Regions from separate parts of the Micromonospora sp. WMMC273 genome, predicted to be linked through region 3. Evidence: riboswitches for the same ligand, from Rfam matches in the RefSeq annotation. Region 3 holds a riboswitch; each other region holds the start of a gene.
The links. Region 3 has a riboswitch for cyclic di-AMP ahead of O7611_RS00810 (coiled-coil domain-containing protein). Riboswitches for the same ligand answer to the same signal wherever they lie in the genome.
Positions count from the first base shown of each region.

Region 1: it holds a riboswitch for cyclic di-AMP, as region 3 does, so the genes downstream of both, O7611_RS28995 (C40 family peptidase) here and O7611_RS00810 (coiled-coil domain-containing protein) in region 3, are expected to answer to the same signal.
Region 2: it holds a riboswitch for cyclic di-AMP, as region 3 does, so the genes downstream of both, O7611_RS14865 (LysM peptidoglycan-binding domain-containing protein) here and O7611_RS00810 (coiled-coil domain-containing protein) in region 3, are expected to answer to the same signal.
Region 4: it holds a riboswitch for cyclic di-AMP, as region 3 does, so the genes downstream of both, O7611_RS07800 (C39 family peptidase) here and O7611_RS00810 (coiled-coil domain-containing protein) in region 3, are expected to answer to the same signal.

Region 1 is NZ_JAPZBE010000001.1:6,232,874-6,235,039, forward strand. Features, by position in the region: gene O7611_RS28990 (N-acetylmuramoyl-L-alanine amidase) at 1-371, opposite strand, end outside; cyclic di-AMP (ydaO/yuaA leader) riboswitch at 610-744, shown strand; gene O7611_RS28995 (C40 family peptidase) at 758-1,792, shown strand; gene dcd (dCTP deaminase) at 1,842-2,166, opposite strand, start outside.
Region 2 is NZ_JAPZBE010000001.1:3,172,124-3,174,289, forward strand. Features, by position in the region: gene O7611_RS14860 (YbaB/EbfC family nucleoid-associated protein) at 1-323, opposite strand, end outside; gene O7611_RS14865 (LysM peptidoglycan-binding domain-containing protein) at 509-1,153, opposite strand; cyclic di-AMP (ydaO/yuaA leader) riboswitch at 1,152-1,297, opposite strand; gene O7611_RS14870 (LLM class flavin-dependent oxidoreductase) at 1,469-2,166, shown strand, end outside.
Region 3 is NZ_JAPZBE010000001.1:153,399-155,564, forward strand. Features, by position in the region: gene O7611_RS00805 (carbonic anhydrase) at 1-26, shown strand, start outside; gene O7611_RS00810 (coiled-coil domain-containing protein) at 84-1,112, opposite strand; cyclic di-AMP (ydaO/yuaA leader) riboswitch at 1,117-1,247, opposite strand; gene O7611_RS00815 (YibE/F family protein) at 1,402-2,166, opposite strand, start outside.
Region 4 is NZ_JAPZBE010000001.1:1,622,449-1,624,614, reverse strand. Features, by position in the region: gene O7611_RS07800 (C39 family peptidase) at 236-1,069, opposite strand; cyclic di-AMP (ydaO/yuaA leader) riboswitch at 1,275-1,417, opposite strand; gene O7611_RS07795 (hypothetical protein) at 1,726-2,166, opposite strand, start outside.

The DNA of each region.
Region 1 (2,166 bases), 6.1 Mb from region 3:
GTGGCCGGGTCGAGCTTCAGCGGCCGGGAGTCGTCGCCGCGCGGGTCCTCGTCCTCGTCGACGTGGGCGCTGCCCGGCATGGCGAGGATGTGCGCGGCGTCGGTCAGGTGCATCGGGCCGTAGCCGCCGCTCGTGCTCGGCTGCCCGGGGTGGGTGTCCCAGCGGGACTCCAGATAGGAGACACCGAGCAGCACGTTCTGCGGCACGCCGTACTCGGCCGCCGCGGCGGCGTATTGTTGTTGCCTGTCGCTCGCGGGCGCGGACGTGTCCGGCGCGGCGGTCACCGGGCCGGTCGTCGCCAGCGCGGTGGCTGTCGCCACTGCGGCGGCGAGCAGTATCCGTCTGCCCGACGGCGGGGCGGAGAGGTGCATCGAACCTCCTGGACAGGGATGGGTGTCACTGCGTCTCCACCCTCACTCCGCACACCCGCGGGGGTCAATACCTTTCCAGCGAGTAATCAGCCTTGAAAGAAAATTTCACCTCCGCTCCGGGTGCGGCCCTTCATCGCGTACGGAGTGTCACGTCGCTGGAAGTTGCGGATCGATAACGGTGGTCCTTACTCTGGTGAATCGTCGGCCGCACGTCTCACCGTCCAACCCGGTCGGTGACGGTCCGACACCGCCGAGTCGCCTCCGGGCGAGCCGGGGAACCAGGTACCTGGGGTGAATCCGCAGCGATGCGGTAGGGCGGCTCCCTTCCCGCCCGAATCCGTCAGCTAACCCGGTAGGCGGTACGGAAGAAGGAGTACGGACGCCCGGTGGCACTCCATGCCCCGCGGCCGTCGTCGAACCGGTCCACCGACCGGTCCAGCGTCGCGCCGCGTTCCCGCTGGTCCCGCTTCACCACCGCCCTCGCCGCGCTGGTCGGCACCGCAGTCGTTCTGACCGGCGGCGCCACTGCGGCACACGCCGAACCCTCGGTCGCCGAGATCGAGGCCCAGATCGACCGCGACTGGAACAAGCTCGAACCGGTCATCGAACAGGTCAACGCCGTACGCGAGCAGCTCGCCGCGCGGCGCAAGCAGGCCGACGCGCTCGGCCGGCAGATCGCACCCCTCCAGGCCCGGGTGGACGCCGCGCTCGGTCAGGTCGGCGGACTCGCCGCCGACGCCTACAAGGGCGACAACCTCTCCACAGTGAACGCGCTGCTGGGCAGCCGCTCACCCGGTGACCTGGTCACCGGCCTGGAACTGCTGGACCGCTTCGCGCACCGCCAGCACGAGCAGGTGCGCTCCGTCGCCGCGCTGCGCGACGAACTGGCGGCGAAGAAGAAGCCGCTGGACGAGATGATCGCCGGGCTGGCCCGTACCGAGGCCCAGCTCGCGGCGAAGAAGAAGCAGATCGACGCCGAGATCGCCAAGCTGGAGAAGCTGCGGCTCAAGGTGTACGGCAAGGGCGGCGGCGGCCCGCTGCGCCCGGCGCCGTGCCCGGCCGGCTACCCCGGCGGCCCGGCCGGGGCGGCGGTCAAGTTCGCCTGCGCCCAGATCGGCAAGATCTATGTCTGGGGCGCGGCCGGGCCCGACCACTTCGACTGCTCGGGCCTCACCTTGGCGGCCTGGGCCAAGGGCGGGGTCTCGCTGCCGCACAGCGCGCGCCAGCAGCACGGCGTGACGAAGCGGATCAGCCGCGCCGAGCTGCGCGCCGGTGACCTCGTCTTCTACTACAGCGACCTGCACCACGTGGCGATGTACGTGGGCGACGGCTGGGTGGTGCACGCCTCCCAGTCCGGCAAGCCCATCACCATGAAGCGGGTCGACGACGGCGACATCAACAGCTACGGCCGTCCCGGCTGAGGTCGTGGCCCGGGGCTCCGCCGGTGACGGCGGGGCCCCGGCCGTGCCGTCAGCGCGTCGGCCAGGTGCGCCAGCTCTGCCAGGACCGGCTCGGCGTCGGACCGCGCTGCCCCTGGTAACGCGAGCCGTAGACGGCCGAGCCGTACGGGTGCTCGGCCGGCGAGGAGAGCCGGAAGATGCAGAGCTGGCCGATCTTCATGCCCGGCCAGAGCGTGATCGGCAGGTTCGCCACGTTCGACAGCTCCAGCGTGACGTGACCGGAGAAGCCGGGGTCGATGAAACCGGCTGTCGAGTGGGTCAGCAGCCCCAGCCGCCCCAGGCTCGACTTGCCCTCCAGCCGGCCCGCGAGCTGGTCGCCCAGCGAGATCACCTCG
Region 2 (2,166 bases), 3.0 Mb from region 3:
TCGGCGTCGGCCCGGGCCGACGCGCTGACCCGGTCGTCCAGCTCGGACAGCGCGGCGTTGGCGGCGGTGATGAGGTGTCCGCAGAGGACGTCGAGGGGCTCGCCGGCCAGCTCCGGGTCGATCGTCACGGACTCGAGCCGGCCACCCTGGACGGCGACCGCGCGAACCCGGCCGCCGGCTGCGGTGCCCTCGGCGAACAGCAGCTCACCCGGCTCGCCGTCGGCATGCGCCGAGGCCCGGGAGCGCATCGCGGTGAGCGCCTGCTGCGTGCGGGTCAGCAGCTCGTCGATGCTCGCGGCCGCCGAGAACGGGTCGTTGGTCATATCCGCGCTTTCTTCACGTCTTAGCCGAGCATGCGTGACCCTAGCAACCGGCTCCGACGAATCGCGGTCACCGGCCGGTCCGGGTCGCGTCCCGGCCCCGCGAGCAGGCCGGACACCGGCCACGCGGCGTGTCGCGGACGGCCGAGCGCCCGGCCGGGGCGAACCGGCCGGGCGCTCGGACGAGGTCAGCGCAGGCGCAGCTGCTGACCGGGGAAGATCAGGCCCGGGTCGTCGCCGACCACTGCCCGGTTGCGCTCGTGCAGGGCACGCCAGCCGCCGTCGACGCGCTGCGCCACGGCGATCTCCGACAGCGTGTCCCCGCGCCGGACCACGTACGTCCCGGCAGCGGAGGACGGCCGCGGCACCGCCTTCGTCGTGGCGCGTTCCGGCGCGGCCTTCGTCGCGGCGGCCCGCTTCGGCGCCGCCTTCTTCGGTGCCGCCTTCGTGGTCGCCCGCTCGGACCGGGTCGCCGCGCTCGCCGAGCCGCCCTTCTTGCCGCAGACCGGCCACGCGCCGATGCCCTGGCCGCGCAGCACCTTCTCCGCCACGGCGATCTGCTCGGACCGGCTGGCCAGGTCGGCGCGCGCGGCGTACTTCTGGCCGCCGTAGCCGTTCCAGGTGGCGCGGGAGAACTGGAGCCCGCCGTAGTAGCCGTTACCGGTGTTGATCTTCCAGTTGCCGCCGGACTCGCAGCGCGCGACCGCGTCCCAGTTGACGCCCGCGCTGGCCGGAGCGGCCGGGCCGAAGAGGGTCGCGGCGCCGACGGCGGCGCCGGCCAGGACCGCCCCGAGAGCGGTACGGCGGCTTCGGGCTGAGTATTCAGTTGCCATGTGGATTCCTCCACGCCGACGAGGTGAGCTGTCGGGTTCGGGCCGAGGAGCCCGGCCGCCGGTGGCGGCTTCACCCCGAGGTGACGATGCACCGTGGAACGTGTGGTTCCCCCGCTCCCGCACGAGGTTCGGTTACCGGGGCCGGCGGCGGGATTTGGCGTTTCCGGCACTCGGTGTCCGCGTCTGCGAACGAAACCGACGCTAGGAGCGATTTGCGACGATCGTCCACTTCTTGTGACGCTCTTCACCCGGCCGGGCGACCGGCGGCGGCGCTACGGTGGCAGGGCCAGGCAAGATCACGGGAGGGCTTGACGGATGACCGATCACGGACACGAGCTGACCTTCGGCGGCTTCATCACCCCCGCCGCCGCGCAGCCCGACCAGGTGGTGGCGCTGGCCCGGCTCTGCGAGCAGGTCGGGCTGGACCTGGTCACGTTCCAGGACCACCCCTACCAGCCGGGCTTCCTGGACACCTGGACGCTGATGTCCTACGTGGCCGCCGCGACCGAACGTGTCCGCCTGGCCGGAAACGTCCTCAACCTGCCGTTGCGCCAGCCGGTGGTGCTGGCCCGCAGCGTCGCCAGCCTGGACCTGCTCACCGGCGGCCGGGTCGAGCTCGGGCTCGGCGCGGGCGCGTTCTGGGACGCGATCGAGGCGGCCGGCGGGCGACGCCTGTCCCCCGGCGCCGCCGTCGAGGCCCTCGACGAGGCGATCCGGGTGATCCGCGAGGTCTGGGACACCGACCGTCGCGGCATGATCCGCGTCGACGGCGAGCACTACCGGGTGGTCGGCGCCAAGCGTGGCCCGGCGCCCGCGCACCCGGTGGGCATCTGGGTCGGCGCGTACAAGCCGCGCATGCTGCGCCTGGTCGGCCGCGCCGCGGACGGCTGGCTGCCGTCCCTGTCGTACCTGCCGAAGGGCCCCGACGAGCTGCCCGCCCTCAACGCGCTGGTCGACGAGGGCGCGGCGGCCGCGGGACGCGACCCGGCCGCGATCCGCCGCATGCTCAACGT
Region 3 (2,166 bases):
CCGCCGACCCGGCGCTGGCGGGCTGACCCGTACGGACGAGAAAAAGGGCCGCCCTCGGGCGGCCCTTTTTCGTGGTGCCCGGATCAGAGCAGCGACATGTGGACGTGGTCGGTGTGGTTCGACGGCCCGCTGTACGAACTCCAGCCGGTGGCCGGGAACCAGATCTGCCGGTTCCAGATGACGTAGTAGATGCCCAGCCGGTCGGCGTTGCGGATGAGGAACGCGGCCACCTCGTTGCCGTACCGGCGGGTGTCGTTGTTGTGCCAGGGCGCGAAGCCGCTGTTCTGGAGCGACCAGTCGCACGCCTTGCCCTTGGGGTGCTCCCACGGCCCGCCGGGCCGGTAGCAGCCCACGAAGCGCTTGAAGCCGGCGCGCCGGACCTCCTTGTACGCGTGCAGCGTGCGCGGCGTGACGCAGCCCGAGGTGGTCGGGTCGTCCTCGCTGCACGACTCGGCCTTCCACCCGCCGTCGGAAGTGCGGCCGGGAGCGATCTTGGCGACCGGTGAGGTGGCGGAGACCAGGCCGCCGGTGAAGCCGAGACCGCCGACGAGCTTCAGTGCGCGCTCGGCCTGCACCTTCTCGCGCTCCATCGCGTTCTTCTGCTTCTCCTGCTCACGCACCTCGGCGTCGAGCGCGATCTTGGCCTGCTCGGCGCGGGTCTTGACCGCGTTGATGGCGGCCAGGCGCTGCGCGTTGAGGAGGTTCAGCTCGTCCAGGGCGTTGACCCGGCGGACGAACGAGTCGGGGGAGTTGCTCTCCAACAGCATCGCCATCGCACCCATCCGGCCGGTCCGGTAGGACTGGGCGGCGAGCTGGTTGACCTGCGGGCTGAGCGCGTCGAGTTCGGCCTGTGCCGTCTTCACCTCGGCCGCCAGCCGCCGCTGGCGGTCCTGGGACTTGGCGAGCTTCGCCTTGGCCTGGAGGAAGTTCCGGTTGGCGGAGTCGATCGCCTCGGTGATGAGTGGCGGATCGCCGTCCTCCTCGTGGCCCGAGGGGGTGCCGGGGGCCGCCGCGGCGGGGGCCGCGGTCGCCGGGTTCGGGCCGGCCAGCACTGCTAGCGAGGCCAGCACGGCCACCACGGGTGTCAGCCAGCGGCGCAGGGGTGCCGTCACAGTGTTCCCTTCCGTCGGCCGCCGACCGGGTTAGCTGACGGGTTCGGGACGGAAGTGGCCCCTACCGCTGTCGCGGATTCACCCCATGTACCTGGTTCCCCGGTTCGCCCGTGGGCGATTGGGCGGCGGCACCGCTGGCGCCGGTGCGCGCCTTCGGCGGTGACCGGCAGCGAGGTTACCTGACAGCACTCGTGAGGATCTACGTCCGGAAGCCGACCAATAGCGAGATTTCGCCGTGGCACACCGTGACCAGCGTCGCGTTTAGATTCGATGGTCACGCTGCGGAGTGTCACCATGCGGCCTCCGTACTCTTCCCGCCGCCGAGCGCCTCCAGTGCGTCGTCCCGTCCGGCCGGCGGCCGGGGCGCGGCGGGCGCCGGCTCCGCGCCGGGCGAGCGCCGCCCGGCGGTGGTCACGATCGCGGCCAGTCCGGTCGTCAGCGGTACGGCGGCGATCAGGCCGAGCGTCGCCACCGCGCTGCGGACGATCTCCTGGGCGAGGAACTCACTGGTGAGGATCTCGCTCACCGGGCGGGAGTCGGCGACCAGGAGGAGCAGCAGCGGCAGTGAGGCGCCCGCGTACGCCAGCACGATGGTGTTGACGGTGGACGCGATGTGGGCCCGGCCGACCCGGGTCGCGGCCCGGTAGAGCTGCCGCCGGGACAGTCCGGGGTTGGCGTGCGCCAGTTCGGTGACGGTGGCCGCCTGGGTGACCGTGACGTCGTCCAGCACGCCCAGCGAGCCGATGATGATGCTGGCCAGAAGCAGTCCGTGCAGGTCCACGCCGCCCTGGAACATGGACAGCGTGGTGGCGTCCTCGCTGCCGAAGCCGGTCAGGTGGGTGGCGGACGTGGCGAGCAGGCCGAGCACGCCGGTGACCACCAGGCTGCCGAGCGTGCCGAGCACCGCGACGGACGTCTGTGCGGTGATCCCGTGGGTCAGGTAGAGCACCACGAACATGATCAACGCGGCGCCGACGATCGCGACGAGCAGCGGCGGCTGGCCGGCGCCGATACCAGGCAGCACGAAGCCGAGCAGGATGGCGAAGCTGGCCAC
Region 4 (2,166 bases), 1.5 Mb from region 3:
GCCCGCCCCGGACACGCGAGACCGAACCCCGCCGACCCCCTCGCTGCGGCTCCGGCCGCCCACACGCCGCCCTCACCCTCGATCTTGGAGTTGTGGCACCTTCCATAGCGGGCGAGCCGGGCATACTGGGTGCCACAAGTCCAAGACCGGCGCGCCAAGACGGCGTGAGGGCGGGGGCGGGACGAGGAAGGCCGGCGCCCCGGGTGGGGTGCCGGCCTTCGGGTGTGCGGGACGGTCAGGCGGAGTAGCCGCGGCTGGCGATCCAGTGCGCCAGGTCGATCGTGGTGACCCAGTACGACGGCAGCGACGGGTCGGCCGAGTCGGCGATCCGCACGGTCCGGCCGTCGTCCTTGTAGCCGACCACGGCGACGTAGTGGCCGCCCGGGAACGAGTGCCAGCCGCCGTTGGTGTCGGTGGCCGTACCGGCGACGTTCGCGACGACCCCGCGGCCGTTGCTGATCGCCTCGACCACGTCGGCCTGGAGGCGGTCCATCTGGGCCGGGGTGGCCGAGCCGGGAATCATGCGGGTCCGGTACGGGTTGCCCTTGACCTGCTGGTTGAGCACCCGGGTGGTGTCCTCGGCGGAGTTGGTGCCCATCTCGGTGGTGCCGAGAGGACCGGCGAGCGCGTCCTGGCTGCGCTCGATGCCGGCGGCGCTGAGCGCGTTGCGCACGGCGGCCGGGCCGCAGTAGAAGTAGTTGATCTGCGCCTGGTAGTCGTAGTCGAGCGACTTGCTCGACGGCGGCTTCGGCTTGGCCTTGGGCGTGGTGTCCGGGTCCGCCGTGGCCTTCGCGGACGGGGAGGCGCTCGGCGACGCGCTGGGCGCGGCGGAGGCGCTGGGCGGTACGGCGATGCGGGCCTCGCCGCGGCTGGCGGGCTGCTCGCCGAGACGGGCGGAGCCGAGGTCGGCGACCGCGGCGGTGTTCTCCTGGACCGGGGCGTCGTCACCGGCGGTGGCGACGGTTCCGGCACCGGCGGCCAGCACGAGCGCGGCGGCCGATCCGGCGATGATCTGGTACGGGCGTTCGGTGACGATCCGTCGCAGCTGACGCTTCAGGTGGTGCTTCACGAAATCCTCCACGGGGCGTGAGCGGCGCACGCCGGCCCGGCACGCGGAGGAACTCACACGTGCTGGCGGGGCCGGATGGCCGGGGGATCGGGAACGCCCGTGATGCCGGGCGCCCAGGGGGCGGTTGCCGGTCGCGCGTCAGGCGCGCGCGGGCACCGCTTCGCCGTGGAGGCGGGGGGACGATCGAGGGGTGGGCAAGAGGGGTTGCTCCTTCCGTGGCCGCCGACCGGGTTAGCTGACGGATTCGGGCGGGAAGTACGCCCTACCGCGGGCCGTGGGCCCGCGGATTCACCCCGATGGTGCTCATGGGTCCCCGGTTCGTGGAACACGATTAGGCGGGTCGGTGCGGCGTCGCCGTCGGCGATCGATTACCGCATCGGACGCGCCGACACTACCGGTGGGTATGTCCCATGCCAAGCGCTCCCACCTGCGTAAACGTGATCCGCGGTAACGGATTTCGGAACACCCGGTTACTGACTTCGCTCAATGGGACAAGCAGTTTCGACGGCGCCCGGCGGCGGAAAGCGGACAGACGGCGAGCACCCGACCGGCAATCGCGGGACTCGATGACCCGTTCTGCGCCCGGCGCCCGTTTCGGCGGCCCGGGTGACCGGGCTCACCATATTCCGGGTAACGATTCGGTCGAGACGGTCGTCTCAGCCGACCCGGGCCGGGCGCCAGCGGGCGTTGCGGACCGTCGCGGCCACCGGCACGGCGCTCGCCGTCGCGCTCCGGTACGCCGGGGCGGGCCGCAGCGCGGCGGTGGCCGCGTACGCCTCGGCGGCGAGCGTCCGGGCGGCCTCGGCGGCCAGTTCCGCGTCCCGCCAGGCCGTCCGCTCCCGCGCGGCGGCGCTCTCCCATCCGGCCCGGCGCCCGTCCCGGACGGTGCGGGCCAGCAGGATCTCCTGCTCGGCCGGGTGCCGGCGGGGATCCCATCCGTTGCGGCGGGCCAGCACGTTGGCGAGCTGACGGGCGGTCAGGTCGCCCCGCCAGTGCGCCGTCATGGCGGCGTGGTGCAGCCAGCGCTCCCGGGCCGCGTACTCGGCGGGGGTGCGCGGCGTGCGCGGGGCGGGCAGCGCGGCGGCACCGGCGAGGCG